DNA from 3 places in the Tumebacillus sp. BK434 genome. Region 1 is predicted to be linked to each of the others. Evidence: riboswitches for the same ligand, from Rfam matches in the RefSeq annotation. Region 1 holds a riboswitch; each other region holds the start of a gene.
The links. A riboswitch is a leader RNA that binds a small molecule or an ion and turns the genes downstream of it on or off. The one in region 1 is predicted to bind S-adenosylmethionine.
Positions count from the first base shown of each region.

Region 2: it holds a riboswitch for S-adenosylmethionine, as region 1 does, so the genes downstream of both, metH (methionine synthase) here and EV586_RS08965 (2,3-diketo-5-methylthiopentyl-1-phosphate enolase) in region 1, are expected to answer to the same signal.
Region 3: it holds a riboswitch for S-adenosylmethionine, as region 1 does, so the genes downstream of both, EV586_RS13360 (aspartate kinase) here and EV586_RS08965 (2,3-diketo-5-methylthiopentyl-1-phosphate enolase) in region 1, are expected to answer to the same signal.

Region 1 is NZ_SLXS01000003.1:150,707-161,214, forward strand. It holds gene EV586_RS08950 (1,2-dihydroxy-3-keto-5-methylthiopentene dioxygenase) at 1-375, opposite strand, end outside; gene mtnB (methylthioribulose 1-phosphate dehydratase) at 425-1,102, opposite strand; gene EV586_RS08960 (2-hydroxy-3-keto-5-methylthiopentenyl-1-phosphate phosphatase) at 1,099-1,779, opposite strand; gene EV586_RS08965 (2,3-diketo-5-methylthiopentyl-1-phosphate enolase) at 1,807-3,027, opposite strand; SAM riboswitch class I at 3,113-3,224, opposite strand; gene EV586_RS08970 (pyridoxal phosphate-dependent aminotransferase) at 3,304-4,470, opposite strand; gene EV586_RS08975 (PCYCGC motif-containing (lipo)protein) at 4,600-5,187, opposite strand; gene EV586_RS08980 (heavy metal translocating P-type ATPase) at 5,216-7,489, opposite strand; gene EV586_RS08985 (ArsR/SmtB family transcription factor) at 7,737-8,120, opposite strand; gene EV586_RS08990 (hypothetical protein) at 8,296-8,595, shown strand; gene EV586_RS08995 (multicopper oxidase family protein) at 8,654-10,261, opposite strand; gene EV586_RS21080 (hypothetical protein) at 10,401-10,508, shown strand, end outside.
Region 2 is NZ_SLXS01000004.1:212,144-222,651, forward strand. It holds gene EV586_RS12375 (M3 family oligoendopeptidase) at 1-1,486, shown strand, start outside; gene EV586_RS12380 (spore coat protein) at 1,564-2,226, shown strand; gene EV586_RS12385 (hypothetical protein) at 2,310-2,846, opposite strand; gene metH (methionine synthase) at 2,967-6,398, opposite strand; SAM riboswitch class I at 6,492-6,590, opposite strand; gene yunB (sporulation protein YunB) at 6,702-7,481, shown strand; gene EV586_RS12400 (HD domain-containing protein) at 7,616-8,263, shown strand; gene EV586_RS12405 (NifU family protein) at 8,458-8,691, shown strand; gene trxA (thioredoxin) at 8,718-9,047, shown strand; gene EV586_RS12415 (glutamate-1-semialdehyde 2,1-aminomutase) at 9,132-10,427, opposite strand.
Region 3 is NZ_SLXS01000004.1:432,367-442,874, forward strand. It holds gene EV586_RS13355 (aspartate kinase) at 6-1,259, shown strand; SAM riboswitch class I at 1,331-1,447, shown strand; gene EV586_RS13360 (aspartate kinase) at 1,537-2,286, shown strand; gene metX (homoserine O-acetyltransferase MetX) at 2,283-3,272, shown strand; gene EV586_RS13370 (homoserine dehydrogenase) at 3,274-4,620, shown strand; gene EV586_RS13375 (succinate dehydrogenase cytochrome b558 subunit) at 4,898-5,518, shown strand; gene sdhA (succinate dehydrogenase flavoprotein subunit) at 5,542-7,290, shown strand; gene sdhB (succinate dehydrogenase iron-sulfur subunit) at 7,317-8,066, shown strand; gene EV586_RS13390 (chemotaxis protein CheX) at 8,233-8,691, shown strand; gene EV586_RS13395 (helix-turn-helix domain-containing protein) at 8,834-9,061, shown strand; gene EV586_RS13400 (histidine phosphatase family protein) at 9,135-9,704, shown strand; gene EV586_RS13405 (NUDIX hydrolase) at 9,686-10,126, shown strand; gene EV586_RS13410 (alpha/beta fold hydrolase) at 10,130-10,508, shown strand, end outside.

The DNA of each region.
Region 1 (10,508 bases):
CGTGTCATCGTTCGGCCCTTTCAGGGTGAAGATCGCTTCGCCGTCGACGATAAAACGCACTTCGTCTTCGGTGTGGTGGTGCTCATCTTTAAACTTGGTGAGCAGGTCTTCCAGATTCGGGGTCTGGTCGGACAGTACCACGATGTCGGAAGACTTGTAGCCGCGCTTCTCAGACAGGGCATCGATCTCCGGGCGGAAGGTTTTCAGAATCGCTTCTTGCAGCTCCGGAGTAACTTGATAGTCTTCTTTCAATTGCTGCGGGAGCTTGGAAATATCCCAGTGCTCATAGACGATGCCTTGGGTCTTGAGGTACTCGGACACTTGCTCCAGCCCTTCGATGCGTTCGTTGGTTTCGACAAAACGGATGGACGGCATGATAATTCCTCCTCGAGATCAGTAATCGGTTCGATGCTCTGCTTCTAGTTTAACGCAAATTTCCAACAACTGCAGGCTCAACACCGGCGGAACGCTGGAACTGCAGGTACTTGAACAGGTACTCAAACATGAACTCGAACGCCTGCACATGGCGTTTCGCAGCGGCCACGCTGTCGCCCCAGGCGTAGATGCCATGCTTGCGAATCAGCACACCGGGCACGCGCGGGTCGAGGCGCTTGCCGATCTCGGCTGCCAGCTTCGGGATGTCCGCGAAGTTCTCCACGATCGGCACCTCAATCGTCGCCCCCTCTTCCCAGATGTTCAAGCCTTTGATCAGCTCCATGTCGGAGATGACCACCGAACCCTGCTCAGCGAAGATCTCCGAGATCAGGTTGTTGTAAATCGTGTGCACATGCAGCACCGAACCGGCCTCGGCCCCGATGCGCTTGTACACTTCCGCATGCACCAGCGTCTCGGCGGACGGCTTCAACTGCGTGCTTTCCAGCGCTTTCGAATCTCCGTCAACGAACAAGATGTCGTGGATGGTGAGGTACTCTTTGTCTTTGCCGCTTGCGGTGACGCCAAACGTCAGTGGCTCATGGCTCAGCTTGACCGACAGGTTGCCGCTCGTCGCCGGGAACCAGCCTTTGTTCGCGAAGTTTTGGGATACGTTGACAAGTTGCTCCGCGATGCGGTAGCGCTCTTCTTGCAAGAATGTTTGGCTCATGACAGAACCTCCCCCTTTTGTTCGTTAATGAGTGTTTTCAGTGCTGTGATGCAGTCGTAAAACGTCGCAAATTCAGCGTGCTGAAGTCCCAGCTCCTGACACTGCTTCAGCAAAAACGCTCTCGCCAGAACGAAATCGGCCTGCTTCGCCGCCTGCAAGTCGGTGATCGAATCGCCGATCACGACTTTGTACACCTCTTCATCCGGGAACTTGCGCATCACCGATGGCTTGCACATCCCGCAGCCGTTGGTGCAGTGCTCGTCACACGCGTTCGGCCAGAGGATTTCGATCTGCTCACCGGTAAAGGAGCTGGCGTTGCTGTAGATCGGGTTGTTGATCCCGAACGGGGCGAGCAGCGGGTGGACGAAGAAGTCGATCCCGCCGCTGGTGACCCAAAAGTCGATGTTTTGCTCTTCACAAAACGTAAGGAACTCTGCAAACCCGGCGCGGATCACCGCGACCTCCTGTGCGAAGGCCACGATGTCGTCCCGCTTGTCAGAAGAAATCCCGGCGAAAAGCTGGCCGACGCCGGTCTGGATCGCGATCTCTTGGCCGAGAATCTGATCCTTGATCCTCTCCCATCCCGGAGCGCCGAACCGCTCCATGATCGTGATGATCATATCGCGCTCTGTTATCGTGCCGTCAAAATCACAGAAGATCGTGATGCGTTTGCTCATGGCTGCCTGTCTCCTTTTATCCAAACTCTATTTGTTCCACAGCTCCAACGCTGTTTTCAATTCCGGGGCATGCTCCGCCGCTTCGGCCAAAGTCTTGCCTGCCACCACCGCGTCGATCGCCGCGACGAACGCGCGTCCGCCCGCTGCCGATCCGCCCGGGTGGCCGTGTACGCCGCCGCCCGCGTTGATGATCTGGTCGTTGCCGAGATCTGCATACAACTTGGTGACCAGACCCGGATGGATGCCGGCCGACGGGACCGGGAAGGAGCGGTTGAGGCCGCTGTGTTCGGTGCGCAGCGCTTCGGCGATCTTCAAAGTCTCACCGCGCTCCATCGCGACCGAGCCGTACGCCGACGGGTAGAGCACGAAGTCGGCGCCTGCGATGCGCATCAGCTTGCCGAGCAGGACCGGCGCTGCGATGCCGTACTGTTCAGACGGATACATCGCGCCGGCCATCGCCGGGTGTGCCATGATCGGCACGGTGATCTTCGGGTCGGCTGCCAGGCGATGCAGCACGTCGTAGCCGTAGGTCAGCACGTTCAGCAGCAGGGCGTTGGCGCCAGCATCGACCGCACGGTGCGCTTTGTCGAAAATCTCGGTGACCGGTCCGGTCAGGTTGGCCGCGTAGAGCGTGAATTTGCCGGTCTGCTCTTTCGCGCGCTCCGCTGACAGGCGGCATGCTTCGATGCGCTTTTCGAACGGCGCGTACGTTTCGTCAAAGAAGATTTCGTCATCTTTGACCAGATCTACGCCGCCGAGCGCTTGCTGGTAGAACGCTTCGGCCAGCGCGTCGATGTCATAGCCGATCACCGATTTGAAAATGCTCATCAACAGCGGCCGGTTCTCGATGCCGAGCTGTTGGCGGATGCCGTCGATGCCGTATTTCGGACCCGGGAATTTGCTTTGGAATGCCGGGGGCAATTCGATGTCGACGAGGCGGATTTTGCCGTCCATCGACAGCTTGCCGAACACGGAGGTGAGCAGCGCCGGAATGTCCGGGGTGAAGTTGATCGTCGGATAGGCGACGGTGAGCAACGCTTGGCTCAGGCCGTGTGCGTCCTGCCCGATCTCCTCAGCTCGCACCGCGTGGCCGAGGTGTTTTTGCATCGCGTCTTTGCGCGCTTCCGGAAGGTCGGTCCAGGAGCCGACGGTCAGACCGACAGCGATGCCTTGTGCTTTCTTCTGCCAATCGGTACCCGGCTTGCCGTGCGCCAGGTAGGTAACGTGGACGAATTCTTGTGTAGTCACAGGGCGGATGCTCCTTTGCTGATCGTTAAAATATAAAAAGCCTCTTTCTACTTAAAGAAAGAGGCGACAGAATGTCTGGGTTCGCCTCTTATCTCTCAGGATATTTCCTGTAGGAATTAGCACCGTGTGATCATCATCTGTGAAAACCGGTTGCCGGGCATCGTAGGGCCAGTCCCTCCGCCTGCTCTGGATAAGAGTTGTCTCATATGTGTGAAAAGTTCTGTAGACGATATTACAACCAACAGGGGTGTGTGTCAATCACTTTGCCGGAAGTTTTTAAATGGAAATCTTGCACATCCGGTCGACCGCTTCCTGCAAGCGCTCTTCGCTGGTCAGGAGCCCGACGCGGACATACCCTTCCCCGCTCGGGCCAAAGCCGACACCCGGCGCGACCATCACGTGCGCCTGTTCGAGCAGCGTGTTCGAGAACTCGACCGAGGTGAAGCCTTTCGGAACGGGCACCCAGGTGAAGAAGGAGCCTTTCGGGTTCAGCACGTCCCAGCCCGCTTGGCGCAGTCCGCCGACAAACACGTCGCGGCGGCGCTGATAGGTGGCCGCCAGCTCATGCACGCAGTCTTGCGGCGAGGTCAGCGCCGTGACGGAAGCGCGCTGGATGAAAGCCGGCAAGGAGACGTAGTAGTGGTCTTGGATCAGGTTGATCAAAGAGATGACGTCTTTGTTGCCGAGCGCAAAGCCGACGCGCCAACCGGCCATGTTGTACGTTTTGGACAAGGTGTAGAACTCGACGCCGACTTCTTTCGCGCCCGGCGTCTGCAGGAACGAGACCGGCTTCTCCCCGTCGAATCCGATCGCGCCATACGCGAAGTCGGAGGCAACGACGATGTTGTGCTGTTCGGCAAAACGGACGGTGTCCTCGTAGAAGGAGGCCGGCGCGGTCGCCGAAGTCGGGTTGTTCGGGTAGTTGAGGAACATCAGCTTGGCTTTGGCCAGCTTGTCCGCCGGGATCTGGCTGTAGTCGGGCAGGAAGGCGTTGTCGCGCAGCAGCGGCATCATCGTCATCTCCGCGCCGGACAGCGCGACGCCCGACCAGTAATCCGGGTAGCCCGGGTCCGGCACGAGGCAGACATCGCCCGGGTTGAGCAGGCATTGCGAGATCTCGACGAGGCCGGTCTTGCCGCCAAAGAGGATCGCGACTTCGGTCGCCGGGTCAAGGTCGACGTTGAACTCCGTTTTGTACCAAGTGGCGATCGCCTGTTTCAGCTCGAACAGGCCGGAGAACGGCGGGTATTTGTGCGTCACCGGGTCGAGCACTTCGTGGCGCAGGGATTCGACGATGTGCGGCGGCGTCGGCAAGTCCGGGTTGCCTTGGCCGAGGTTGATCACATCATGCCCGGCGGCAATGTAGGAGTTGACTTTTGCGACCATCGTGGAGAAAAACTGCGTGGGCAGCCCCTGCAGACGGTCAGCCGATTTTATGTTCATGGGTAAAGACCCCTTTCATAAAAAATAACGATAGCAATCACTAAGTAAATACTATACAGCCAATTGAAATCGAAAGACAAGTCAAAAAAGACACTCCGCAGAGTGTCTTTTGATTTTCGCATATGCAAATTAAGACGGCATCGGCGTCGGGGTCGGTTTCGCGTAGCCTTCTTTGTACTTGTTGTCGATGATGGTGCGGATCTCTTTTACCGTCTTGCCCTCTTTTTTCAGCTCGGCCGATTCCAGCGCGATGTTCATGCAGGTATCGCAGCGGGTGCCGTGGTCGTCCCAGACCACTTCGCCGTTGGCGCGCACGTCTTTGACGAAGCATTCTGCATTGCTCTTGTGGCCGGCATGGTCACCGCAGCCGCAGTAGCACGGCATGTTTTTCAGCACGTCGAGGTTGTCGATCGCCGCCGCGTACGACTGCTTGATCTTGGTGTTTGTTTTAATCAGGAACTGCGGGTAGGACTTGGCGCCCGCCGTCACTTCCTGGATGTCGCCGATCGCGGTCAATTTGACCGATTCGCCGACTTTCAGCGCTTTGTAAGCTTCTGCTTGTGCACCGGCGGGGTGCTGGCCTTTGACCGGGCCGGTTTGCCCGTGGTCGGAATGACCCGCGTGTTCATCGGACGTCGCGGTGTCGGCCCTGCCGCAGCCGGTGGCGAGGGTCATCGCCATCAGGCCGGCAAATACAATCTTGGTCATCTTCTTCATTCGTTGCTGCCTCCCTCTCTGATTGTGGTTAACGTTGTTTGATCAGTCTCATGCCGTTTAAGATGACGAGCAGCGCCGCTCCTGTGTCTGCAAACACCGCCATCCAGAGATTGGACAGACCGGCGACGGTCAGGAGCAGGAACGCCAGTTTGACAAGCAGTGAGAACCAGATGTTTTGCTTGATGATGCGCAGCGCTTTGCGGCTGAGGCGGACGATAAACGGCAGTTTGCCGATGTCATCCGACATGAGCACGATGTCTGCAGTCTCCAGTGCGATGTCCGTTCCGGCGCCGCCCATGGCGATCCCGATGTCGGACGCGGCGAGGGCGGGCGAGTCGTTGATGCCGTCCCCGACCATGGCGACCAGGCGGTGACGCTGTTTCAGTTCGGTGATGCGAGCGAGCTTTTGCTCAGGGAGCAAGTCGCCGTGGTACTCGCCGATGCCCGTCTGCTGGGCGATCGACTTGGCGATGCGGGCGTGGTCTCCGGTCAACATCACTGTATATGCGATGCCCGCCTGTTTCAGTCTGGTAATCGTGATTTCGCTGTCTTCTCGCACCGTGTCGGCGACGGCGATCAGGCCGATCACTTGGCGCTCATCGGCGATCAGCATCACGGTACGGCCCTGTTCGTGTTGCACAGACAGGACGGTCTTGAGCTTCTCGGTGCCTGCGTAGCCGAGCTCCTGCATCCAGGACGGCTTGCCGATGCGGTAGAGGCTGCCGTCGATCTGGCCTTGCGCGCCTTTGCCGGCGACGGCCTGGAACTGCTGCACGGGCAGCTGGCGGATGCCTTGTTCCGCGCTGAGCTTGGTGATCGCGCGGGCCAGCGGATGCTCGGAGCGCGCTTCGATCGAAGCGGCGAGGGTGAGCAGGCGCGCTTTGTCGGTGCCTTGGAACGGCTCGACAAAGACGACGACCGGCTTGCCTTGGGTCAACGTGCCCGTCTTGTCGAACGCGATGGCGCGAATCCGTCCCATCAGTTCGAGAAAGGCGCCGCCTTTGATCAGCACGCCTTGCTTGGCCGCGTTGCCGATGGCGGCGACGATGGCGACAGGCGTGGAGATGACAAGAGCGCACGGGCAGGCGATGACGAGCAGGGCAAGCGCCCGGTAGATCCATTCGCTGAACGGGTCGCCGGTAAACAGCGGTGGCAATACGGCGATCAGCAGGGCGAGCAGCACGACGATCGGGGTGTAATAGGTGGCAAAGCGGTCGACAAACTGCTGCGACGGCGCTTTCTGTTCTTGTGCTTCTTCCACCAAGTATATCATGCGGCTGAGGGTGGAATCTTGAACTTTTTTGGTCACTATCACTTCCAGACCGCCCGTTTCATTGAGCGTGCCTGCGAATACTTCGTCTCCCTGCTGTTTCAGCACGGGGATCGATTCGCCGGTAACGGGCGCCTGATTGACGGTCGAGGAACCCGCCTGCACGGTGCCGTCCATCGGGATGCGCTCGCCGGGGCGGACGAGGATCAGGTCGCCGATCCGGAGGTCGTCGACGGGGATGGTGCGTTCGGCGCCGTCTCGTCTGACCAGCGCTTCTTTCGGGGCAAAGCCGATCAGGGAGCGGATCGAGCGGCGTGTGCGCTCCATCGTGCTCGCCTGTAGCCAGTTGCCGACGGAGAAGAGAAAGACGACGGTGGCGCCTTCCGACCACTCGCCGATCGCTGCCGCTCCGATGGCGGCGACGGTCATCAGGAAGTTCATGTCGAGCGTAAATGATTTCAAGGCATAAAATCCGGCCCGGGCAGCGTAGAAGCCGCCGGTGAGGATGGCGATCGTATAGAAGATGATCGAAAGCAGTTCTGACCACGATGCGTATTCTGTGAGCAGGCCGGCCCCGAGGAACAGGCCGGAGACGGCGGTGAGGATGGCGCGCTTGTTGCGCTCCCAGTAGGAAGGCTGTGCGGTGTCGCCATTTGCTTGAACGGGGACGCCCGGGTCTTGCAGGGTCGTGTCGAGCACGGTGGCGCGGTAGCCGACATCGCTGACCGTTTTTTGGATCGCGTCGAGGGCAGCGGTGTGAACGACTGTCATTTTCGTCGTGTTGAAGCTGACCGCCACTTCGCGGACGCCGTCCAGCTTGTGCATCACGCGCTGCACCGTGCGCGCGCACTCCCCGCAGTCCATGCCGTCCACCCGAAACACAGAGCGCGCTTCGCCCGGCTGCAAATCGCCGGCAGAAGGCGCTTCCAGCGGAGCATCGGCGAGCATCGTCACCTCTTCAAAGTCAGACCCATGCCCGCAGCAGGCATCCCCTTCTGCCGAGCAGCAGCTCGACGCAGTGTCCGAGAGCATGATAAGTTCATCAGTTCCGTGCGCATGCCCATGTGAGCCAGCGTGATCATGAGGAACTGCATGGCTGTGTCCATTGGCATGGTCTTGACAGCATGCATGATCGTGCCCGCCTGCATGGTCATGTCCGCTTTCATGGCGGTGTCCATCTGCAGGATCATGGTCACCCGAGTCACCCGAAAAGCCCTTTTTATGATCTTCCCTGTGTTGGTCCGGCATATGTGTGCGGTCCTCCTCTCATTCGGTGCGGCTATCGATGGGAGACATGCTCGAGACCGGTTTTGAAGAGTGTCAGGATGTGGTGGTCGTCGATGCTGTAGTAGGCCACGCGGCCTTCTTTGCGGCGCTTGATGATGCGCAGATTGCGCAAGGTGCGCAGTTGGTGGGAGATCGCCGACTGGGTCATGCCGAGCACGGCGGCCAGGTCGCAGACGCACATCTCCGACTGGACCAGCGCATGGATGATCCGCACACGCGTCGTATCCCCCAGCGCCTGAAAGATCGTCGCCAGCTCCGACACCTGCTCCTCCGGCAGCTCCGCCGCCTTGACTTTGTCCACAGTATCCTCGTGGATCACATTGCAGCACGCTTCCGTCTTGGCTTCCACGCGAGAATTCCTCCTTTGTCCAACCACTATATGACGATATATGAGCAAGTGTTCATGTATTTGCCCTAAACATATCGCACCCTTCTCAATCTGTCAATGATTTGCCTATTTTTACAAATCTCACTGCAAAATCAGCAGACGCGGAATGCTTGTCAAATGCACTTTTCGTAAAATGTCGTAAAAGCATAAAGGAGGTACTGCTATGGCAATCACGTATAGTCACGCACGCGGCTATCTCGGCAAAACGGTTGTCGCTCAATGTCGCGACGGCCGTCACGTCGGTGTGGTGCGCAATGTCACACGCGACGGCATCTGGCTGCAGCGCACGGGTGGACAGGTCTCGGCCGAACCCGGCATGCTGAACGTCGAAACGGCCGACCGCGCTTCGCAAGTGGACGCCCAAGAGGTGTTCTGGCCGCTGCTGTTCCTGCCGTTCTTCACGCTGCTCGCCCTCGCCCCTTGGTATCGCTATGGCTATGGCTACCCCGGCTACTACTGGTAATCCCGGTGCCTAGCAACAAAGACCAACGCGCTCTGACGCGTTGGTCTTTTTCTAGGTTTTACTCCGACTTGTTCCCCGCCTTCGGGTCCGGCACAAAGGAAGGCTGGTAGCCCTCATACTTCACCGTGGTCATCATCCCCGCCGCCGCATGGTGCAGGTCGTGGCAGTGGAACATCCAGTTGCCGTCATTGTCGGCGACAAACGCCACGACGTACGTCTCGCCCGGCTTCACGTTCAGCGTGTCTTTCAGCAGCGGATTACCTTCCAGCGGACGGCCGTCTTTTTGCAAGACCTGGAAGAAGTGCCCGTGCAGATGCATCGGGTGGTCGCTTGTGCCTTCGTTTGTCATCGTGACTTTCACCTGCTGCCCTTTTTTCACCTGCAAAGGCGGAATGTCCGGGTGGATGTTGCCGTTGATCGTGTAGACTTCCTGCGCCGCGCCGTCTTTCTGAATCACTTTGTTGTTGAGCAGCAGGGTCGTCTCCACATCGTAGTTGACGTTTATGTTGACCGGCGCTGCTTTGCCGTACGCTGTGATGTCGAGCGGCGACAGTTCCACGGCCGGCGCTGCATAGTCGTGGCTGTCGTTGCCATCCACCTCGACGTGCACGGCCATGTCGCCTTTCGCTTGCGAATCGTTGGCACAAAGGATGCCAAAATTCGCCCCGGCGGTCAGCTCCACATCATAGCGCTCTCCCGGCGCGATGGCGAGCAGAGAACCGCTGACATCCGGGCTGCTCTGCAAGGCCTGCCCGTCGATGTGGGTGATCTTGAACGTCTGGTTGGTCAGGTTGAGCTGATGCGTCTGGTACCCGGCATTGATCAGCCGGAGCTTGATCTTCTCGCCCTTTTTCACCTGCAGCGGCTCGACTTCGCTGCCCGCCTTGCCGTTGACGGTGAAGATGCTGTACATCTGCTTCATCATCTTATCGTGGCTGATCACCGGGGTGGATGCGCCGCCGTTGTCGCCACTATGTGCGCTGTGATCCGTTCCGGCATGACTCCCACTGCCTTGCTTGCCAGAATCGTCTCCTTTACTGCCCCCGCCGCCATGCCCGCCGTGATCGGTACCCGCACCACTCGCCGCGAACATCTCCGGCGACCACTCATCGAGCAGCAGCGTAAACTCGCGGTCGTACTTCACCTTCTGCTCTTTTGGCTCGACGACCAGCGCACCGTAGAGACCGCGGTCAACTTGGTTCGCGCTGTCCTGATGCGAGTGGTACCAGTAGGTCCCCGGCTCCGACGCTGTGAACTCATACGTGAACGACGCACCGGGCTGCACCGCGTTTTGCGTCACGCCGGGGATGCCGTCCATCGCGTTTGGCACCGGGTAGCCGTGCCAATGGATGCTCACCGGCTGCTGCAGCTTGTTTTTCAAGACGACTTTCACCCGCTTCCCTTCCTGCACGCGGATCTCCGACCCCGGCACCGCCCCGTTAAACGTCCACGCTGTGATCTCCGCGCCCGCTTTCAACTCCCAGTTCGCTTCCCGCGCCTCGACCACATATTCTTGAAATGCGCCTTTCTCATCTTGCTTCTCCACGCCCTGCAGCACTTCGCTGCTCGGCTGCCCGTTCCACAACCCATAACCTCCATACGCCGCCGCAATGACAGCAAGCCCGCTGAACAGCGAGAGCATGACCGTTTTTCGCATTTTATTCATCCTGAAGCCTCCATTTCCCGTGATCTTCTGCCTCTAGCATATCCGGCAATTGTGTTGAAATCGTGTACATTTCGGTCATGCAGCACGAAAAGATACCGTATACATAAAGCACTTCTCACGGTGAAGGGGGACACAACGTATGGTCATTCCCAAGATCATCATCCAACTCTGCCTGATGCTCGTGATCGCCCGCTGCGGCTATGTCGGTTTCCAACTGATCAATCACGCCAAGAAAAAATGGCTGGAG
Region 2 (10,508 bases), on a different contig from region 1:
GACCGTGCTCGACAAGCAGATCCTCGCCGCCGATGAAAGCACCTGGGCGGCCGTGCTGCAAGATGAGCGCGTCCAACCGATCGCGTTCTATCTGGATGAGCGCCGTCAGCGCGCCAACGAGAAACTGGCGCCGGAGATGGAAGCGCTGGCCGGCGACCTCGCCGTCGACGGCTACCATGCCTGGGGCTCGCTGTACAACACGCTGATCGGCCGCATGGCGATCAAGGTGGAGAAAGACGGCGAAGTGAAAGAGCTGTCGGTGGGCCAGGCGCAGAACATGTATTCCGGCACCCCGGACCGCAGCGTGCGCGAAGCTGCTTTTACAGCGTGGGAAGAGGCGTTCGCGCAGAACGAAGAGCTGTTCGCAGCCAACCTCAACCATCTCGGCGGCTTCCGCTGGGCGCATTACAAGGCCCGCGGCTGGGATTCGATCCTCAAAGAGCCGTGCGACATCAACCGCATGTCCCGCGCCACGCTCGACGTGATGTGGGATGTGATCGACAAGAACAAAGACGTGTTCGTGAAATTCTTGAACCGCAAGGCGGAGCTGATCGGCACCGACAAACTGAGCTACTACGACCTGTATGCGCCGACTTCGACGGTGGAGACGTCGTATACGTACGATGAAGGAGCGAACTTTATCGTCGAGCAGTTCAAAGAGTTCTCGGCCGATTTTGCCGACTTTGCGACGATGGCGTTCGAGAAGAGCTGGATCGAGGCGGAAGACCGCCCGGGCAAGCGTCCCGGCGGGTTCTGCACCGGCTTCCCGGGCAAAAACGAAACGCGCATCTTCATGACATACGACAACTCGATGGGCGCGGTGTCGACGCTTGCGCATGAGCTGGGCCATGCCTACCATGCACACGTGATGGGCGACATGCCGTTCTTCTCCCGCCTCTACGCGATGAACGTGGCAGAGACCGCTTCGACGTTTGCCGAGACGCTCGTCACTTCGGCGGCGGTGCGGGCGGCGAAATCGGATGACGAGAAGATCGCGCTCTTGGAAGAAAAAGTGTCCGGCTCGATCGCGATGTACATGGACATCCACGCCCGCTTCATCTTCGAAAACAACTTCTACGATGAGCGTCAAAAAGGCCTGGTCAGCGCAGAGCGCTTGAACGAGCTGATGGTCGAAGCGCAGAAGAAATCGTACCGCGATTCTCTGGAGCTGTACCACCCGCGCTTCTGGGCGTCGAAGCTGCACTTCTATTCGACATCCGTGCCGTTCTACAACTTCCCGTACACCTTCGGCTACCTGTTCTCGACCGGCGTTTACGCGCTGGCGCTGCAGGAAGGCGCGTCGTTTGCCGACAAATATGTGGCGCTGCTGCGCGACACGGCGAGCATGACGGTCGAAGAGCTGGCCCAAAAACACCTCGGCGTCGATCTGACCCAGCCGGAATTCTGGCAAAACGCGGTCGACATCACCGTGAAAGATGCGGAAGAATTCCTGCGTCTGACCGCTGACAAAGTCGCTGCGCAGTAACAGTCCGGCCGCATAAAGCTGCTTTGGGAACGGCATTCTAGTAAAGGTTTGAAACCCGTCTGGAGGTGCTTTACAGAATGAACCGTTCTCAACAGCAGCAGGGACAACAGCAAGGGATGCGCTTTGGGGCGCATGAGTTTTTGGCGACGCAAGAATCGCTCCGCTCGAAAGGCGCAGACATCGAGCTGTACGGTGTGCTGATCAGCCAGTGCCAAGATGCGCACCTGCGTGACATTCTGACCAACCAGCAGCGTCGCATGGTGCAAGGCTACCAGCAATGCCTGGCCGTATTGAGCAACCAGGGCTTCGCGCCGCAAGTGCCGCACACGCCGCAGACGAACGTGTACGAGAGTATCAACATCGGCCTGAACAATCCGCAGATGCCGATGCCGAACCCGCAGGTCAACCGCCTGTCCGATCGGTCGATCGCGACGATCGCGCTCAACCTGCACAAGTTCGGGGCGATCTGCTGCATGAACTCTGCGCTGGAATGTGCGAACCCGGTGCTGCGCCAGTTCCATGCGACCTCTGCCAACACCTGTCAGGAGATGGCGTACGAACTGTTCCAATTCGCCAACTACCAAGGCATGTACCAAGTGCCACAGCTGGCAGACCACACCATGCAAACGATGGTCCAAGCGTTTTCCGCTCCGGGCTACGGCGGCCAAGGTGCCAGAATGCAGCCGCACCTGCAAGGCCAAGGGTACAACTCCCCGATGGCGCTGAACCGCAATTTCTAATTATGAGTGAAAGCAAAGGCGATCCGTTTGACTGCGGATCGCCTTTTATTGATTGTTTTCCAGGTGTTTTGCGAAACGGGGCTTTAGGCGTGATCGGCGTGGAACTCTTCCAGTGTTTTTTCGTCGGTTTGGGTGACCGTCCAGGCGCCGTTTTGTTGGCGGAGAGTCAGGGTGAGGTGGAATTCGCCGACGCTGTGTGTCTCGTCAGGGTACAGGTAACTGGCCTGGCCGTGTATGACAACGATTGCCGTTTGTCCGTCCTTGTGGGCTCGGATCGGTTCGTAGTAGTCGAGGTCGAGTGTTTCATCCAGCATCTTGAGGGAACGGGATTGCTCGATCATGAAGGCCTCCGTATTGATGCCAGCCTTGAGGTCTGTTCCTTGGGCCAACTCGGGGTACCGCTTGTGCAGCACGGTCACATCGCCAGAGAGAAGGGCCTGCTTGCGGACTTCAAAATACTCATCGACCACAGGCATGAACGGCGCGGCATCTGCTGCCGATAAGGATTCTGCCGGACGGCATGCACAGCTGGTATCGGACGGATTGAAGAGTAAGATTCCTGCCGTGACCACGGCAAGAAAAGCCCCGACCCAGGCGATCGATTTTAGTGGTTGTATCAACGAACTTCCTCCTTTGATTGAGTTGCTGTTGATTAGACGAATTCATTTTGAAGAAGGTTACATTCCCGTCTCATGAAAAAAGAACCTGTTTGGCGCCGCCAAACAGGTTCTTTTTGTGAGTTATGCGTTGAAGTAACGGGCTTGCGGATGGGAGAACACCATGGCCGAGACGGACGCTTCCGGGTCCATCATGAAGCCTTCGGTCAGTTCGACGCCGATGTCCTGCGGCTTCAGCAGACGGAACAGCTGAGCCTGATCGTCGAGATTTGGGCAGGCCGGGTAGCCGAAGGAGACGCGGATGCCTTGATAGCGGGCACCGAAGCGCTCGTTCATCGTCATGTCCGGAGCATCGGGGATGCCCCAGGCGTCGCGCATGATGTGGTGGACGCGCTCCGCGAACGCTTCCGCCAGTTCCAGGGCCAGCGCCTGCAGGGAGTGGGAGCGGAGGTAGTTGCCCGCTTCCTTCCATCGGTTCGACAGCTCGTGGATCCCTTGGCCGGCCGTCACGACGAGGAAGCCGACGTGATCCATCTCGCCGCTTTCCACCGGGCGCAGGAAGTCGCTCAGGCAGAGGTGCGGTGCTTGCGGCTGGCGCGGGAACTTGAACGTTTCCAGCACCTTGCTCCGATCTTGCGGGTCGTAGATCAAAATCTCATCGCCCGACGATTGCGCCGGGAAGAAGCGGTACATGCCTTGCGGGCGGATGATGCCTTCTTTCTTCGCCAGCTCCAACAGCTCCTCCACGACGCTCAGCAGTTCGGTCGCTTTCGGGTCGCCGTCTTTGAGCAGCTGCTCGACGTTGCCTTTCAGGCCCAGATGCTTGCCGAGCAGCATCCGCAGGTTGAGGTACGGCTGCAGGTGCGAGATCGGATAGTCGCGCAGCACGTGACGCTCGAAATCGGGTGCGGCGATCTGCGGGTGCTCATGGGTGATCGACGAGCGCACCGGTTCGGTCGACACGGTCACCGCCGCTTCCTGCACCGTTTCTACGCTTTGCTGAAGCGCAGCTTCCCGCTGTTTCTCCGCGAGCCGTTCACGCTCTTCCGGCTTGTTCAGGCGGTTGGCGATGTCGAGGCCGTCCATGGCGTCTTTGGCAAACAAGACCAGCCCTTTGTATTCCGGCGCGATGCGGTTGGAGGTGAATTTGCGGGTCAGGGCGGCGCCGCCGACCAACAGCGGTACGTCGATGCCGGCCGCGCGCAAGTCTTGGGCGGTGATCACCATCTGCTGCGCCGACTTGACGAGCAGGCCGGAGAGACCGATCGCGTCAGGTCGCTCTTCGCGGGCCGCTTTGATCAGCTGCTCCGGCGGAACTTTGATCCCGAGATTGACCACTTCGAATCCATTGTTGGAGAGGATGATCTCGACGAGGTTCTTGCCGATGTCGTGCACGTCGCCTTTGACGGTGGCGAGCAGGATCTTGCCTTTGCGCGACCCTTCCTGTTTTTCCATAAACGGTTCGAGGTGGGCGACGGCCGCTTTCATCACTTCGGCGCTCTGCAGCACTTCGGCGACGATCAGCTCGTTTAAGTTGAACAGGCGGCCGACCTCTTCCATTCCGGTCATCAGCGGGCCGTTGATGATCTCCAGTGGCGGGTACTGGGCCAGCGCCGCATCAAGATCGGGGATCAGACCTTCTTTGCTGCCTTCCACCACATAGTTGGCGAGGCGCTCTTCCAAAGTCATGTTGGAGACGGCGACCGTGTTCGTCACTTTCTTCTCGCGGTAAAAGGCGGTGAACGCGGCCAGTTTTTCATCGTCGATGTGGAAGAGCAGGCTTTCTGCCAACTGACGCTCTTCCTCCGGGATCGACGCATAGCGCTCCAGCTTCTCGGAGTTGACGATGGCATAATCCAGTCCTGCCTTGGTGCAGTGGTACAGGAAGACGGCGTTCAAAACTTCGCGCCCCGCACCGGGCAGGCCGAAGGAGACGTTGGAGATGCCGAGGATGGTCTGGCACTCCGGCAACGCTTCTTTGATCAGGCGGATGCCCTCGATCGTCTCGGGAGCGGAGCCGATATACTGCTCATCTCCGGTGCCGCAAGGGAAGACCAGCGGATCGAAGATCAGGTCCTGCGGATGGAGGCCGTATTTGCCGACCAGCAGGTCGTAGGAACGCTTGGCGACTTCCAGTTTGCGCTCGCGAGTCACCGCCATGCCTTGCTCGTCGATGGTGCCGACGACGACGGCAGCGCCGTATTTTTTGATCAGGGGCACGACTTCTGCAAATTTCTGTTCGCCGTCTTCCAGGTTGATCGAGTTCAGAATCGCTTTGCCCTGCGAGTATTTCAGCGCGAGGTCAAACACGGTCGGGTCGGTCGAGTCGATCATCAGCGGTGTTTTGACTTTTTTGGTGACGAAGTTGAGGAAGGCGGTCATGTCCTGATGCTCGTCGCGGTCCGGGTCCTGCAGACAGACGTCGATCACCTGGGCGCCTTTTTTGACTTGGGCGCGGGCGACCTCCGACGCTTCTTCGTATTTGCCTTCGACGATCAGGTTGCGGAACTTGCGGGAACCGAGCACGTTGGTGCGCTCGCCGACGATCAGCGGGCGGTTGTCCGGCTCGATGAACACCGCTTCGATGCCGGAGACGGCCGGCGCATGGTGCTCTTTTTTCAGACGGGGCGCCACATCATGCAGCGCTTCATGGATCGCGCGGATGTGGTCGGGCGTGGTGCCGCAACAGCCGCCGGCGACGTTCAGCCAACCCTGCTCCGCGAAGCCGCGCAGCTTTTTCGCCAAGCCCTGCGGCGTTTCGTGGTAGTGGCCGTCCTCGTCGGGCAGCCCGGCGTTCGGGTAGCAGGAGACTCCGCACTGCGCCAGTTCGGACAAGGAGCGCAGATGGTCGCGCATGAACTCCGGGCCGGTCGCGCAGTTCAGGCCGATCGAGATCGGCTGTAGGTGCTCAAGCGACACGTAAAACGATTCGATGTTCTGCCCGGCTAAGGTCGTGCCCATCGGCTCGATCGTGCCGGAGATCATCACCGGAATCTCTTGCTGCAGGTCTTGGAAGGCTTGGCGGATGCCGATGCTCGCCGCTTTCACGTTCAAGGTGTCTTGGATCGTCTCCAGCAGCAGCACGTCAGCGCCGGCCTGTACGAGGGCGCGGGCCTGGACATAGTAGGTTTCGACCAGTTCGTCAAACGTCACCCCGCCGGTGACGGACAGCGACTTGGTGGTCGGTCCGATCGCGCCGGCGACGTAGCGCGGCCAGTCCGGCGTGGAGTAGCGATCGGCCGCAGCGCGGGCCAGACGCACGGCGGCGAAGTTGATCTCTTCCGTCTTGTGGGCGAGGTCATATTCGGCCAGCACGAGCGCGGTCGCGCCAAAGGTGTTGGTCTCGATGATGTCGGCGCCGGCTGCGAGGTACGCTTCGTGAATCTTCTGAATCACGTCCGGGCGGGTCAGCACGAGGTTCTCGTTGCATCCGTCCAGCTCTTCGCCGCCAAAGTCGGCAGGGGTGAGATTCTCTTGCTGCAGCATCGTCCCCATCGCTCCGTCGAGGATGAGAATTTTGCGGGTCAGTTGGGTCTGTATCGGCACACGGGTCATTGGAATTGACAGCCTCCTTGTGGTCTGCATACAAAAAACCCTCTTCTCGGGCGGTCCAAGAAGAGGGTGAGCGTTCACGTGAATACGGTTCCTCTCTTATCTGCCAAAGCGTATTGCTTTGCTGGAATTAGCACCTGTACACGGTTGCCGAGGCTTCGCAGGGCCAGTTCCCTCCGCCTCTCTGGATAAGAGTTCAAGTCATTCTGTTGTTGGACTGATACTATCACCTTTGAAACGTATGTGTCAATGGATTGTTTGATGTTCGTCCGCATAGAGATGAGAACAGGGAAAGGAGGAAGCTGGATGGCGATGAAGATACGCGGCGCGAAGAAGCCGGTCAATTGGCGCTTGATCTTCTTTGCCTTGCTCGTCCTGTTCGTGTTTGCCATCGCCCAGTCGGTGTATTATGTGGAGAGCAGTCTGCGCCCGACGTTTATCAAAGTGGCGGAGGAGAAGACGCGGCACATCGCGACCGAAGCGATCAACGGTTCGATTGCGGAGCGGATCTCGAGTGAGGCGGACTACAGCAAACTGATCGATCTGAAAACGAGTTCTGCCGGAAAGGTGACGGCCGGCTATTTTAACATGGTCGAAGCGGCCCGCATACAAAATGATGTGACGAAAAGCATCGAAGGCGTTTTACAAAGCCTGCAGGAGAAAAAGATGTACATCCCGCTCGGGCAGGCGGCCGGTTCATCCCTGTTGTCCCAGCTCGGCCCGGACATCCCGGTCGAGATCCAGCCGGTCGGGAACGTGATGTCTGACATCGGCTGGGAATCGCAGGAGCGGGGCATCAACCAGGTGATCCACACGCTGTACCTCGAGATCACGGTGCACACCTCGGTCATCGTGCCGTTCACGACCAAGCCGTCCGAAGTGAAGACGAAAGTGCCGATCGCCTACGTCTTCCTCGTCGGCGACGTGCCGCAGATGGTGTTTAACGCCAAAGGCGAGACGGTCGGACAGACGACATCGAGCAGCCAGATCCCGATGCCGTCGATCCAGTTGCCCAATCTCAATGACAACAAGGATGAAAAAAGCGACGCCGCTTCTGAATCGTCCGCTGCCGGAGCGGAGGAATAGCAGAGCCCGACCAGCGCTGCCAAACGAAAGACGCTGCGAGACATGTAAGGCGCGGAAGAAGATGGTAAGATAGTGGGAGAGGCAGGGACGGATCGTTTCGTGGCTGACCCTTTGAGAAGCAGGAGGACAGAGCAATGGATCAGGCTAACATCATCGCAGCAGCTGAGCAATTTGTGAAGGACGAACTGGGCGGGGACAGCTCGGGGCATGATTACTGGCACATCTACCGCGTGTGGCAGACGGCGAAGAAAATCGGGGTGGAAGAAGGCGCAGACCTGCTGGTCGTCGAGCTGGCGGCGTTGCTGCATGACATCGCCGACGAGAAGCTCGTCGCAAGCGAAGCGGAAGGACTGGCGAAAGTGCGCAGCTGGCTGGTGGAACAGGGCGTGGCAGAAGCCACGGTCGAGCACGTGATGGAGATCATCTCGACGATGTCGTTCAAAGGCGGCGGCAAGACCGGCATGCGCACGCTGGAAGGCGCCGTCGTGCAGGACGCCGACCGCCTCGATGCGATCGGCGCGGTCGGGATCGCCCGCGTGTTCGCCTATTCGGGAGCAAAAGGGCAGCTGTCGCACGACCCGCACCTTCCGCCGCGCACCGACATGACGGCCGAGGAGTATCGCAAAGGCAAGTCGACGGCGATCAACCATTTCTATGAAAAGCTGCTCAAGCTGAAAGACTTGATGAACACCGCGTACGGCAAGCAGATGGCGGAAGGGCGCCATGCTGTGATGGAAGCGTTTTTGGAACAATTTTACGCGGAGTGGGAAGGCAAAAAGTGAGCAAGGACGCGCACTCTGAATAGTGTAGGAGTGAGAGATGTAACAGAGGTCACAGATATACCTTCCCACCTCCCCTATACTAAGGGTAAAATAATAACAATGTGCAGCGCATCGCATGAGCGGAAAATCTTCCGCCTATACTAGATGCGTATGCACTCAACTCAATTTGGAAGAACGAATGGAGGCTACTCACAATGGAAGATCTTCGCGCACGCGTTCAAGAAGCACTTGACAAAATTCGCCCGGGCCTGCAAGCTGACGGCGGCGACGCAGAACTGGTAGAAGTAGACGGCGATACTGGCATCGCACAAATCCGCATGACCGGCGCTTGCGGCGGCTGCCCGATGTCCACGATGACCCTGAAAATGGGTATCGAGCGCACCATCCGCGCATCCGTTCCGGAAATTCGCGAAGTTGTAGCAGTTTAATTTTCTAACGTACGGAGGTACTAACCATGGCAACTGACGCAATCTTGACCATTACCGACGCGAACTTTGACGATGCCGTCAAAAACTCCGAAACCCCGATCCTGGTTGACTTCTGGGCGACCTGGTGCGGCCCGTGCCGCATGCTCGCTCCGGTCCTCGAAGATGTGGCGGGCGAAACGGCCGGCAAGCTGACCATCGGCAAGCTGAACATCGACGAAAACCAAGCGACCACGCAAAAATTCGGCGTGATGTCCATCCCGACCATGCTCGTCTTCAAAGGCGGCGAGGTCGTGAAGACTGTCGTGGGCTACAAGTCCAAGAAAGACCTGATGGACGAACTGGCTGGCGTACTGTAAGTCGAACCTGCAGAAAGGCACCGCGATGGCGGTGCCTTTTTTGCGCAAAGAAAAGCACTGCCGGATGCGGCAGTGCTTTTGTTGTTACAGCTTGGAAAACGCGCGGTCTGCAGCGAGCAGCGTAAAGGCGATGTCTTCCGGGGTGTGCGCCGTGGAGACGAACCACGCTTCGTATTTGGACGGCGCGAGCAGGATGCCTTCTTCGAGCAGCAGGTGGAAGAAGCGGGCAAACTTTTCGCCGTCGGCCGACTTGGCGTCTTCGTAGTTTTTCACTTGGCGGTCGGTGAAGTACATCGCAAACGCGCCGCCGACGCGGTTCAAGGTGACCTTGTGGCCGTATTTGCGCGCCGACTGAAGCAGTCCTTCGGCCAGCAGTCGCCCAAGGTCGCTCATGCGCTCGTACGTGCCCGGCTTCTGCAGCTCTTCCAGGCAGGCGATGCCGGCCGAGATCGACGCCGGGTTGCCCGCCATCGTGCCCGCCTGATACGCCGGGCCGAGCGGTGCGACTTGCTCCATGATGTCGATGCGGCCGCCGTAAGCGCCGATCGGCAGGCCGCCGCCGATGATCTTGCCAAGCGCGGTCATGTCGGGCGTGACCCCGAGCAGATTTTGCGCGCCGCCGTAGAGGAAGCGGAACGCGGTGATCACTTCGTCGTAGATGACCAGCGCACCGTGTTTGTGCGTCAGTTCGTTGACGCCTTGCAGGAATCCGGACTCCGGCGCGACGATGCCGAAGTTGCCGACGATCGGCTCGACCAGCACGGCTGCGACCTGATCGCCCCACTTGTTCAAAGCGTCTTCATACGCCTGCAGGTCGTTGAACGGCACGGTGATCACATCTTCGGCGATCGACTGCGGAATCCCCGCCGAATCGGGAATGCCGAGCGTCGACGGGCCGGAGCCTGCCGCGACCAGCACGAGGTCGGAGTGGCCGTGGTAGCAGCCGGCGAACTTCATGATCTTCGTGCGCCCGGTATAGGCGCGGGCAACGCGGATGCAGGTCATCACCGCTTCGGTTCCGGAGTTGACGAAGCGGACTTTTTCGAGGGACGGGATCGCTTCCTGCAGCATCTGCGCAAAATCGATCTCCAGCTTCGTCGGCGCCCCGTAGAGCAGCCCGTCATGCGCCGCGCGGGTGATCGCTTCCGCCACGTGTTTGTTGCCGTGACCGTGGATCAGCGGGCCGTATGCGGCGAGATAGTCGACGTACCGGTTGCCGTCCACGTCATACAGGTACGCCCCGTCGCCTTTTTCGATAAAGACGGGCGCGCCGCCGCCGACCGCCTTGAACGAGCGGGACGGAGAGTTGACGCCGCCGACGATGACTTCCTGTGCGTCTTCATAATAACGTTCCGAGCGGGAACGGTTGAGGGTTGCCATGAGGAATCTCCACCTTTCTTGTCTATCTCTTATCGTACCAAAAAATCACACGACCGACATTCCAATTTTCCCCGCTCCGAA
Region 3 (10,508 bases), on a different contig from region 1:
AAACAGTGGCGTTGATCGTACAAAAATATGGCGGCTCTTCGGTCGCCAACCCGGAGCGCATCAAGCGCGTGGCGAGCCGGGTGGCGGAGACTGCACAAGCCGGCAACCGAGTGGTGGTCGTCGTTTCGGCGATGGGAGACACCACCGACGATCTGATTGGATTGGCCGCACAGCTGACCGGGAATCCGTCGGCTCGCGAGATGGATATGCTGCTCACCACCGGCGAGCAGATCTCGATCGCTCTTCTGGCGATGGCGGTGCAGACGCTCGGACTGCAAAGCGTCTCGCTGACCGGAGGCATGGCCGGCATCAGCACCGAAGCGGTGCACGGCAAGGCGCGCATCACCGGCATCGACCCGGCGCGGATTCACCGTGAACTGGAGGCGGGGCAGGTGGTGATCGTTGCCGGATTCCAAGGGATGAGCGAGCTTGGCAACATCACGACGCTTGGCCGCGGCGGATCGGATACGACGGCGGTGGCGCTGGCCGCTGCGATCGGCGCCGACCTCTGCGAGATCTACACCGACGTCGACGGCGTATACACGACCGATCCGCGCGTGGTGAAGGCGGCGAAGAAGCTCGACCGCATCTCCTATGACGAAATGCTTGAACTCGCCAACCTCGGCGCCGGGGTGCTGCATCCGCGGGCGGTGGAGTTTGCGAAACAATATCACGTGGCGCTGATGGTGCGCTCCAGCTTTAACAAAAACACCGGGACGCTGGTCGAGGAGGAAGCTCAGATGGAACAGGGAATGATCGTGCGTGGCATCGCCCACGATATGAACGTGGTCAAGGTGTCGCTCGTCGGCGTGAAGAGCCGCATCGGCAACTTGCATCAAATCTTCCGCGCGCTGGCGGAAGCGTCGGTCAACGTCGACATCATCGTCACGTCGGTGGCGCATGAAGGGGTGTCTGACATCTCCTTCACCATCGAGCACGGCGACTTGGACACGGCCGTTCCGGTGCTGGAGAGCCTGCTGCCTGAATTTGGCGGGGCCGGTTTGGAAATGGAAGAAGATCTGGCGAAAGTGTCGATCGTCGGTGCCGGCATGATCTCCAATCCGGGCGTTGCCGCGCAGATGTTTGGCGCGTTGGCGGAAGCGGGTATCGGGATCAAGATGGTCTCAACGTCGGAGATCAAAGTCTCTTGCGTCATCGACAGAGCGCACGCCCATGAAGCGGTGCAGGTGCTGCACTCGACGTTCGGTCTGGACAGCGCCGAGACGGCCATCGTGTCCGGCTTGAGCGGGAATGAGTAAAAGAGGAATTGACAGCCGTTTTTTGGCATAGTAAGATATAGAAAATCTTGTTTGACAACTCAATAGATCAACTCTTATCGAGAGCGGCGGAGGGACTGGCCCTGTGAAGCCCGGCAACCTCGTTTGTGTACCGACACAAGCGAAGAGGTGCTAAATCCAGCAGACTTTTAGAGTCTGACAGATAAGAGGTGCGGAGTCCGATAAATGGAACCCCCTCTTCAATTTGAAGCGGGGGTTTTTGTTTTGCCCCTGTGACAGGAAACGGAGTGAACACAGCGTGGCATTGATCGTACAGAAATTTGGTGGCACCTCGCTTGCCGGGCCGGAGCAGATCCGGCAGGCAGCCTGTCGCGTGCAGGAGACGGTGCGCAACGGCTATGAAGCGGTCGTTGTGGTCTCGGCGATGGGACATACGACAGATCAACTCCTCGGGCTGGCCGGGCAATTGACCGATCAGCCTTGTCGCCGCGAGCTCGACATGCTGCTGGTGACCGGGGAGCAGGTCTCGGCAGCCTTGCTCGCCTTGGCCTTGCAAGCGCTCGGCGTGCCCAGCGTGTCCCTGAACGGTGCGATGGCGGGGATTCGCACCGAAGACTTGCACGGGGAGGCGCAGATTCTGAGCATCGACCCGCTCCGCATCCGGGCGGAGCTGCAGGCCGGCCGGGTGGTGATCGTGACCGGATTTCAAGGCGTGAACCCGGCCGGCGACCCGACGACGCTCGGGCGCGGCGGTTCGGACACTTCTGCGGTGGCGCTGGCGGCCGCCTTGAAGGCGGAGCTGTGTGAGATCTGCACCGATGTGGATGGGGTCTACACCGCCGATCCTAACGTCGTGCCGACCGCCCGCATGATCGATCGCCTGAGCTATGAAGAGATGCTGGAGCTGGCGACCGGCGGCGCGGTGGTGCTCCATCCCCGGGCGGTGGAGACGGCGAAAGCGAATCGGGTGCCGGTCACGGTGCGCTCCTCGTTCCATGCCGGAGCGGGCACATGGATCGGTGAAACAAAGGAGGAAGCGGGACGATGAGCGTGCTGCAGATTGGCGCAGTGGAATTGGAAAGCGGGGCGGTGCTGCCCGATGTGGAGATCGCGTATGCGGCGTACGGTACGCTTAACGAACGCGGCGACAATGCGATTCTCGTCTGCCACGCCTTGACCGGAGATGCGCAGGCCGACCAGTGGTGGGCGCCGCTGATCGGACCGGGGAAGGTCTTGGACATCAATCGGTATTATGTGGTCTGTTCGAACGTGCTCGGCGGCTGTGCAGGCTCGACCGGGCCCAAGACGCGCCCGGCGTTCCCGACGGTGACCATCCGCGACATGGTCGCGGCGCAGAAGCGCTTGCTGGAGCAGCTCGGCGTGCGTTGCCTGCAGTTGGTGCTCGGCGGCTCGATGGGCGGGTTGCAGGCGATCGAATGGGCGGTCAGCGATCCGAAGTTCGTGCGCCGCTGTGCCCCGATCGCGGCGTCTGCAAAGCTCTCGGCGCTGGCGATCGCTTACAACCACGTCATGCGTGAAGCGATCCTGATCGGCGGCCCGGCCGGCTTTGCCCTGGCCCGCAAGATTGGCATGATCACCTACCGTTCCTTTGACCTGTTCGAAGCGCGCTTCGGGCGCGAGGTGAAACATCCGCAAGCGCCGCTTGGCGAGACGGTGTTTCAGATCGAAAGCTATCTCGAACACATGGGGCAAAAGCTGCTCGGGCGTTTTGATGCAAGCTCCTACCTTTGCCTGCTCCAAGCGATGAACCTGCACGACATCGGACGCGGGCGGGGCGGAGAGATCGAAGCGCTGAAGCGGATCGAAGCGGATGTGCTGTGGGTCGGGATCGACACCGACCACCTCTATCCGCCGCAGGAGCAGAGGTCTTGGGCGAGACGCCTGGCCAGACTGGGCAAAAACGTCACCTATCGCGAGCTGTACTCGGAGTACGGACACGACGCCTTTTTGGTGGAAGGCGAGCAGTTGAGCGCGCTGATCGAAGAATTCTTGGCGGAAACGGGAGGGAATTGACATGAAAAAACAGGTAAAAGTAGGTTTGCTGGGACTGGGCACGGTAGGCGGCGGGGTGTATAAGACTTTGCTGAAAAACAGAGTGACGATCCTCGAGCGCACCGGCTGTGCCGTGGAAGTGGTCAACGTCCTCGTCCGCGACCGTGAGAAGGAGCGCGGCTTTGTGATCGATGACAAGGTGCTGTGTTTGGAGCCGCAGGAGCTGCTCGGCGATGAGCAGATCGACATTTATATTGAAGTGATCGGCGGCATCCATCCCGCCAAAGAGATCATCGAAGCCGCCTTGACCAGTAAGCGCCATGTGATCACCGCCAACAAAGAGCTGATGGCCAAACACGGCGCACAGCTGCTGCGATTGGCTGAGCAAAACGGCGTCCATTTGCTGTTCGAAGCGAGCGTCGCCGGAGGCATTCCGGTCATTCATATGCTGCAAGGCTACCTGACTGCCAACCGCGTGCATGAGATCTCCGGCATCTTGAACGGCACGAGCAACTACATTCTGACCGAGATGACGAAGACGGGGCGCAGCTTCCCCGAGGTGCTGGCCGAAGCGCAGGCGCTCGGCTATGCGGAAGCCGACCCGACCTCCGACGTCGAAGGATATGACGCCGCCTACAAGTTGGCGATCCTGACCAACCTCGCCTACGACGCCTGTGTCGAGGTCGAGGCGATCGACCGCCAGGGCATTTCGGCGATCTCCGGTCACGACCTGCTGCTCGCCGAGCGGATGGGCTATGCGGTCAAGCTGATCGGCCATGTGCAAGAGCAGGACGGGGCGGTGCAATTGTCGGTCAAACCGCGCTTGCTGCCGTCCGCTCATCCGCTGGCCCGCGTAGGCGATGTGTTCAACGCTGTCACCTTGCGCGCCGATGTCGTCGGCGACCTGACCCTGATCGGCCGCGGGGCGGGCGAGCTTCCCACGGCGAGCGCGGTGATCGAAGACCTGACCGCCCTGCTCACCCAAGGAGACACCATCCGCCGCCCGAGCTGGAAGCGCCCGCTGGCCGCAGCCGCGAAACGCCCGGAGCAGACCGGCTGCTACTTTCTGTCCCTGACTTCCTGTCCCGAGCAGGCACAGGAGCTGGCTCTGGCTGTGCAGCGCGCGGTCGAGTCGGCGGGCGGTCTGGTCGCCGACTACCGCACGGCCGTTGCAGCCGATGGCCTGCACCATGCGTGGCTGTTAGGGGGAGTTACGGAAGAGCAAGTGCACCGTACGGTCGAATATAGCTCGCAAATCGTCGCTGAGCCGCTGTCGACGCTTCTTTTGAACGTTGAAGGGGAAATCAAGACAGGTGTAAAATGGGAGGCAGAAGCTTCGGGATACGAAACGAACGCCCGTTATGCGTAAAAGCCGGCCGAATCGCGCAATCTGAATAGGTGAGAGTTGACAACTGCGTAGGAACTTGTCGCATTTGACAGTTTCTTGACATTACTTCTACTAAAACAGTACAATTTATGTTGCGTTGATTCGGCCGCCCGAGCCCCTCCGGGTCATGGACGGGACGGTCAAAGGAAGCAAAGGGGGGCGCCTTATCGCATCGTCATAAGGGGAGTACGGAGAGAAAAGAGAAAACACCGACTGTGAATTCGTTCGTTCACAGGTATCTTGGAAGGAGGATCGACAAGTGGCCAACAAACAAGTTAGCCGAGAGTTCTTATTTCGCCGCTTGCACTCGTTGCTCGGCGTCATTCCGGTCACATTGTTCCTGGTGATGCACCTGACCATCAACTCGTTCGCCACGAAAGGCGAGCAGGCATTTAACGACAAGGTGGGCGTGCTCGAGACCATGCCGTTTTTGCCGTTTATTGAATTCGTTTTCATTTTCCTGCCGTTGATCTATCACGGCGTCTATGGCATGTATGTCGCATATACTTCGGGCTACAACGCGAACAAGTATTCCTGGGGCCGCAACCTCATGTTTGTCTTGCAGCGCACGTCCGGCGTATTCACTTTTATCTTTGTGATCTGGCATCTGTGGACGACCCGCTTCTCAGGCGATGCTCCGTCCTTTGACATGGTCGTGCAGATCGTGAGCTCCCCGGTCGGGTTCTGGTTCATGATCATCGGCACGATCGCAGCAGTGTTCCACTTGGCAAACGGCCTGTGGGGCTTCTTCATCCACTGGGGCGTCACGGTCGGCCCGCGCGCGCAACGCGTCTCCGCGTATGTGCTGATGGGTCTGTTCATCGTGCTGTCCGCAGTCGGCACATCTGCTCTGATCGCTTTCCGCGACGCAGTAGCGTAAGTTAGCCTAAGGGAGGAAACGCAATGAGCAACCAACGTGTTGTGATCGTCGGCGGCGGCCTTGCGGGCCTGATGGCGACCATCAAGGTTTGCGAAGCCGGGATTCCGGTCGATCTGTTCTCGTTAGTACCAGTAAAACGTTCTCACTCCGTGTGTGCCCAAGGCGGCATCAACGGCGCGGTCAACACCAAAGGTGAAGGCGACTCGCCGTGGGAACACTTTGACGATACCGTCTACGGCGGCGACTTCCTCGCGAACCAGCCTCCGGTCAAGGCGATGTGCGATGCGGCACCGGGCATCATCCACCTGATGGACCGCATGGGCGTCATGTTCAACCGCACACCGGAAGGTCTGCTCGACTTCCGCCGCTTCGGCGGCACCAAGCATCACCGCACCGCATTCGCAGGCGCAACCACCGGCCAGCAGCTGCTCTACGCGCTCGACGAGCAGGTGCGCCGCTTCGAGTCCCAAGGCCTCGTGCAGAAGTACGAAGGCTGGGAGTTCGTGCAGGCGATCCTCGATGAGGAAGGCACTTGCCGCGGCATCGTGGCACAAGACCTGCGCTCGATGGAGATGCACTCCTTCACGGGTGACGCTGTCATCCTCGCGACCGGCGGCCCGGGCCTCGTGTTCGGCCGTTCCACCAACTCGATCATCAACACCGGCACCGCAGCATCCGCTGTGTACCAGCAAGGTGTAAAATACGCCAACGGTGAGTTCATCCAGATCCACCCGACCGCGATCCCGGGCGACGACAAGCTGCGCCTGATGTCCGAGTCGGCGCGCGGCGAAGGCGGCCGCGTCTGGACGTACAAAGACGGCAAACCGTGGTACTTCCTCGAAGAAAAGTACCCGGCATACGGCAACCTCGTGCCGCGTGACATCGCGACCCGCGAGATCTTCCATGTCTGCGTCGACCTTGGCCTCGGCATCGACGGCGAAAATATGGTCTACCTCGACGTTTCGCACATTCCGAAAGAAATGCTCGACGTAAAGCTTGGCGGTATCATGGAGATCTACGAAAAGTTTGCCGGTGACGACCCGCGCAAAGTTCCGATGAAGATCTTCCCGGCCGTTCACTACTCGATGGGCGGCATGTGGGTCGATTACGACCAGATGACGAACATCCCGGGCCTGTTCGCAGCCGGCGAGTGTGAATACCAGTACCACGGTGCGAACCGCCTCGGCGCTAACTCCCTGCTCTCCGCGATCTACGGCGGCATGGTGACCGGCCCGAACGCAGTCCGCTACATCAAAGGCCTGAAGAAGTCTTCTGCTGACGTCAACAAGTCGATCTTCGAGACGGCTGCGAAGAAGCAGGAGCAAAAATACGAATCGATCCTCAAGATGGAAGGCACCGAGAACCCGTATGCGCTGCATCGCGAACTCGGCCAGTGGATGACCGACAACGTAACTGTTGTTCGTCACAACGACCGTCTGAAGAAGACCGACGAGAAGATCCAAGAGCTGATGGAGCGCTGGCACAAGATCGGCATGGCCGACAAGTCCCGCTGGGAGAACATGATGGCACCGTTCACCCGCCAGCTCTGGAACATGCTCGAACTGGCCCGCGTGATGACTGTCGGCGCCCTGATGCGCGACGAGTCCCGCGGCGCGCACTACAAGCCGGAGTTCCCGGACCGCAATGACGAGAAATTCCTCAAGTCCACCATTGCGACCTGGACGCCGAACGGCCCGGAAATCTCGTACGAAGACATCGACGTATCGCTGATTCCGCCGCGTCTGCGCAACTACGCAGTCGATAAGAACTAATACTGCGACGAAAGGGGGAGACTCGCATGAGCCAAAAAGAAATTCAAGTCATCATCGAACGTCAAGACCGTGCGGACAGCCAGCCGTATACGCAGGAATTCCGCATACCGTACCGTCCGAACATGAACGTGATCGCAATCCTGATGGAGATCCAGCGCAACCCGGTCGACACGAACGGGAAGCAGTCCGCACCGGTCGCTTGGGAATCGAACTGTCTGGAAGAAATCTGCGGCGCGTGCATGATGGTCATCAACGGCAAGCCGCGGCAAGCGTGCTCGGCGCTGGTCGACCAGCTCGAGCAGCCGATCCGCCTGAAGCCGGCGCGCACGTTCCCGGTCGTCCGCGACCTCGTCATCGACAGAAGCCGCATGTTCAAAGCCCTGCAGAAAGTCAAAGCATGGGTGCCGATCGACGGCACGTATGACCTGGGTCCGGGTCCGCGCATGGCGGAACGCGACCGCCAATGGGCGTACGAGCTGTCCAAGTGCTTCACTTGCGGCGCGTGCGTCGAGGCGTGTCCGAACGTCAACGAGCGCACCTCGTTCATCGGTCCGTTTGCCATTTCGCAGGTTCGCCTGTTCAATACGCATCCGACCGGCGAAATGCACAAGGAAGACCGTCTGGAAGCTCTGATGGGCACCGGCGGCATTCACGAGTGCGGCAACTCGCAAAACTGCGTGCAGGTGTGCCCGAAAGGCATTCCACTGACCACGTCGATCGCTGCGATGAACGGGGCGGTCAACCGCCACGCCATCTCGTCTTGGCTGAAGCGCTAAACCATGCGGTAAGACCACCCTCCGGGGTGGTCTTTTTTTGTCGTTAAAGAAGTCAGGGATTGTCGAAAGGGGTCTAACAGTTTATAATAGTAAAAATTAGAGAATTTAAAATTCGGAGCTGAAAGCCAGTACGACATAGCCCACCATATAAAGGGGAGATTGTTTCATGCATGGACAGATCATTGTGCCTTTTCTGGAATCTGCACAGCAGGTCTTGCAAATGATGACCACTGTTGCGCTGACGCCGGGAACGGTCGCGACCGCAGCCCCGGACCTGCATACCCATCACGTCTGGATTCGCATCGACTTAAAAGGCGATGTCGATGGACAAGTCGCTTTCGGTTTGGCGCCGGAGATGGCGCTGAAGATCGCTTCGGCGATGATGGGCGGCTTTGAATTGAGCCAATTTGACGAGATGAGCCAAAGCGCCGTCGCGGAACTGGCGAACATGATCAGCGGCAATGCCTGCATGCAGCTCTCCAACAACGGCATGGCGATCGACATCACCCCGCCGCAGGTGCAGATGGGCGAAACGCTTGTGCAGCCGATGCAGGAGATCGCCTATATGGTGCCTCTGGAACTGCAAGAACTGGGCATTTTAGAAATCAAATTATTGATCGCATAGCGTGCGGTTTGTTTCACCAAACCGCCCTGATTTGTATAGGATAGTTCGAGACACTGCACCAACCTCTGATCGGGCTGGGAACAGCACCGAACCCAACATCCCTGGACCTTGTATTCATGACCCGAGCAAGGAGGGATCGAGAGTGACAGCGGGCAAGGACGCACGAGGAAAATCCCTACTTACCACCCGTGAGCGTGAAGTATTTGAACTGCTGGTACAGGACAAAACAACAAAAGACATCGCAGAGAAGCTGTTTATCAGCGAGAAGACGGTACGCAACCACATCTCCAACGTGATGAAAAAGCTCAACGTCAAAGGTCGTTCGCAAGCGGTGGTTGAGTTGGTACGACTCGGAGAACTGCAAATCTGACGCTCTCCTGCATGATTTTATTTTGACGCCCTGCTCGGTGGCTTGAGCAGGGTTTTTCTTTAGGAGGTAAGACATGAGCAAATTGTACGTCGTGCGCCACGCGCAAGTAGAAATTGACCCGAAAGTCCCGGCTCATCTGTGGCAACTGTCCTCAGCAGGAGTACATTCGACCCGGGAGTTGGCAGCCCGCGAGTCATGGGCGAAGGTGCGGACGATCTGGCACTCGCCGGAGCCGAAAGCGGTCGGCACCGCCCGCGTGATCGCCGAACAAGCCGGGCTGGTGATGAAAGAGCATGCCGGCCTGCACGAGCTGGCGTTCGATGCTGGTTATCTGAGCCAAGAGGAATTTCAGTCGCGGGTCGGGGCTTATTTTCAAGGTGGGACAGCAGACCCCGCGTTCGAACCTTATCACGAGGCAGAAGCGCGCATCGCGCATGCGGTGCAGGACATCGTGGCCAGGTCGAACGGGCAGGACACGGCGATCGTCTCACATGGGCGGATCTTGACGGTGCTGTACTCCCGGTTGCTCGGGCGGCGGCTGGGACCAAAGGACTGGCGGTCGATCCAATTGCCCGATCTGTCGGTGATCGACACAACGACTTGGAACGTGGAGCGGGGGTTCTTATGCAGCGATTCACATTGATTCCGGCGGTACATATCTTTTTCGTGCGCGAGGGGGAAGTGCTGCTGTTGCGTCGGGCCAACACCGGCTACGAAGACGGCAACTACAGCGTGGTGGCAGGGCATATCGACGGCAAGGAAGAGGTCAGGCAGGCGGCGATCCGCGAGGCGCGGGAAGAAGCGGGCGTGGAGATCGTGCCCGAGGACGTGCAGGTGGTCGGCGTGATGCACCGGCTGTCCAATGACGAGCGGGTCGACTTTTTTGTGGCGGTAGAACGCTGGACGGGTCAGATTCGCAACATGGAGCCCGACAAGTGCGACGACCTGCGCTGGTTTGCATGGGACGACTTGCCGGACAATATCATTCCATATGTGCGAAGAGCCTTGCAGAATTACCGGCAGGGCAACTGGTTTGACAGCGTGGGATTCGACCGGGAGGAATGATCGATGAACGAAAAGGTTCAACTACGCGGAAGTGGCCTCTACGTGGAAATGGTTGGACCGCTCGACGCGCCGCCTCTGCTCTATCTGCATGGAGGGCTGGGCGGCGCCGGCTCGTATGATTTTGTGCATGATCAGGGGGAGCGCTTGTCGCAAGGAGTCTGGCTGATCGCACCCGACCGGCGCGGCGTGCTGCGCTCCGATCCCTTGTGTCCCGGCGAGCAGGTCACCGTGCAGGGCCTGCTGCAGGACATGGAAGACTTGCGCGTCCACTTGGGACTGGACCGCTGGTCGGTGCTGGGGCATGCTTTTGGCGGCTGGCTGGCCGCGCTGTATGCGATCACCTACCCGGAACGGGTGGAGTGCCTGCTGCTGGAATGTCCGA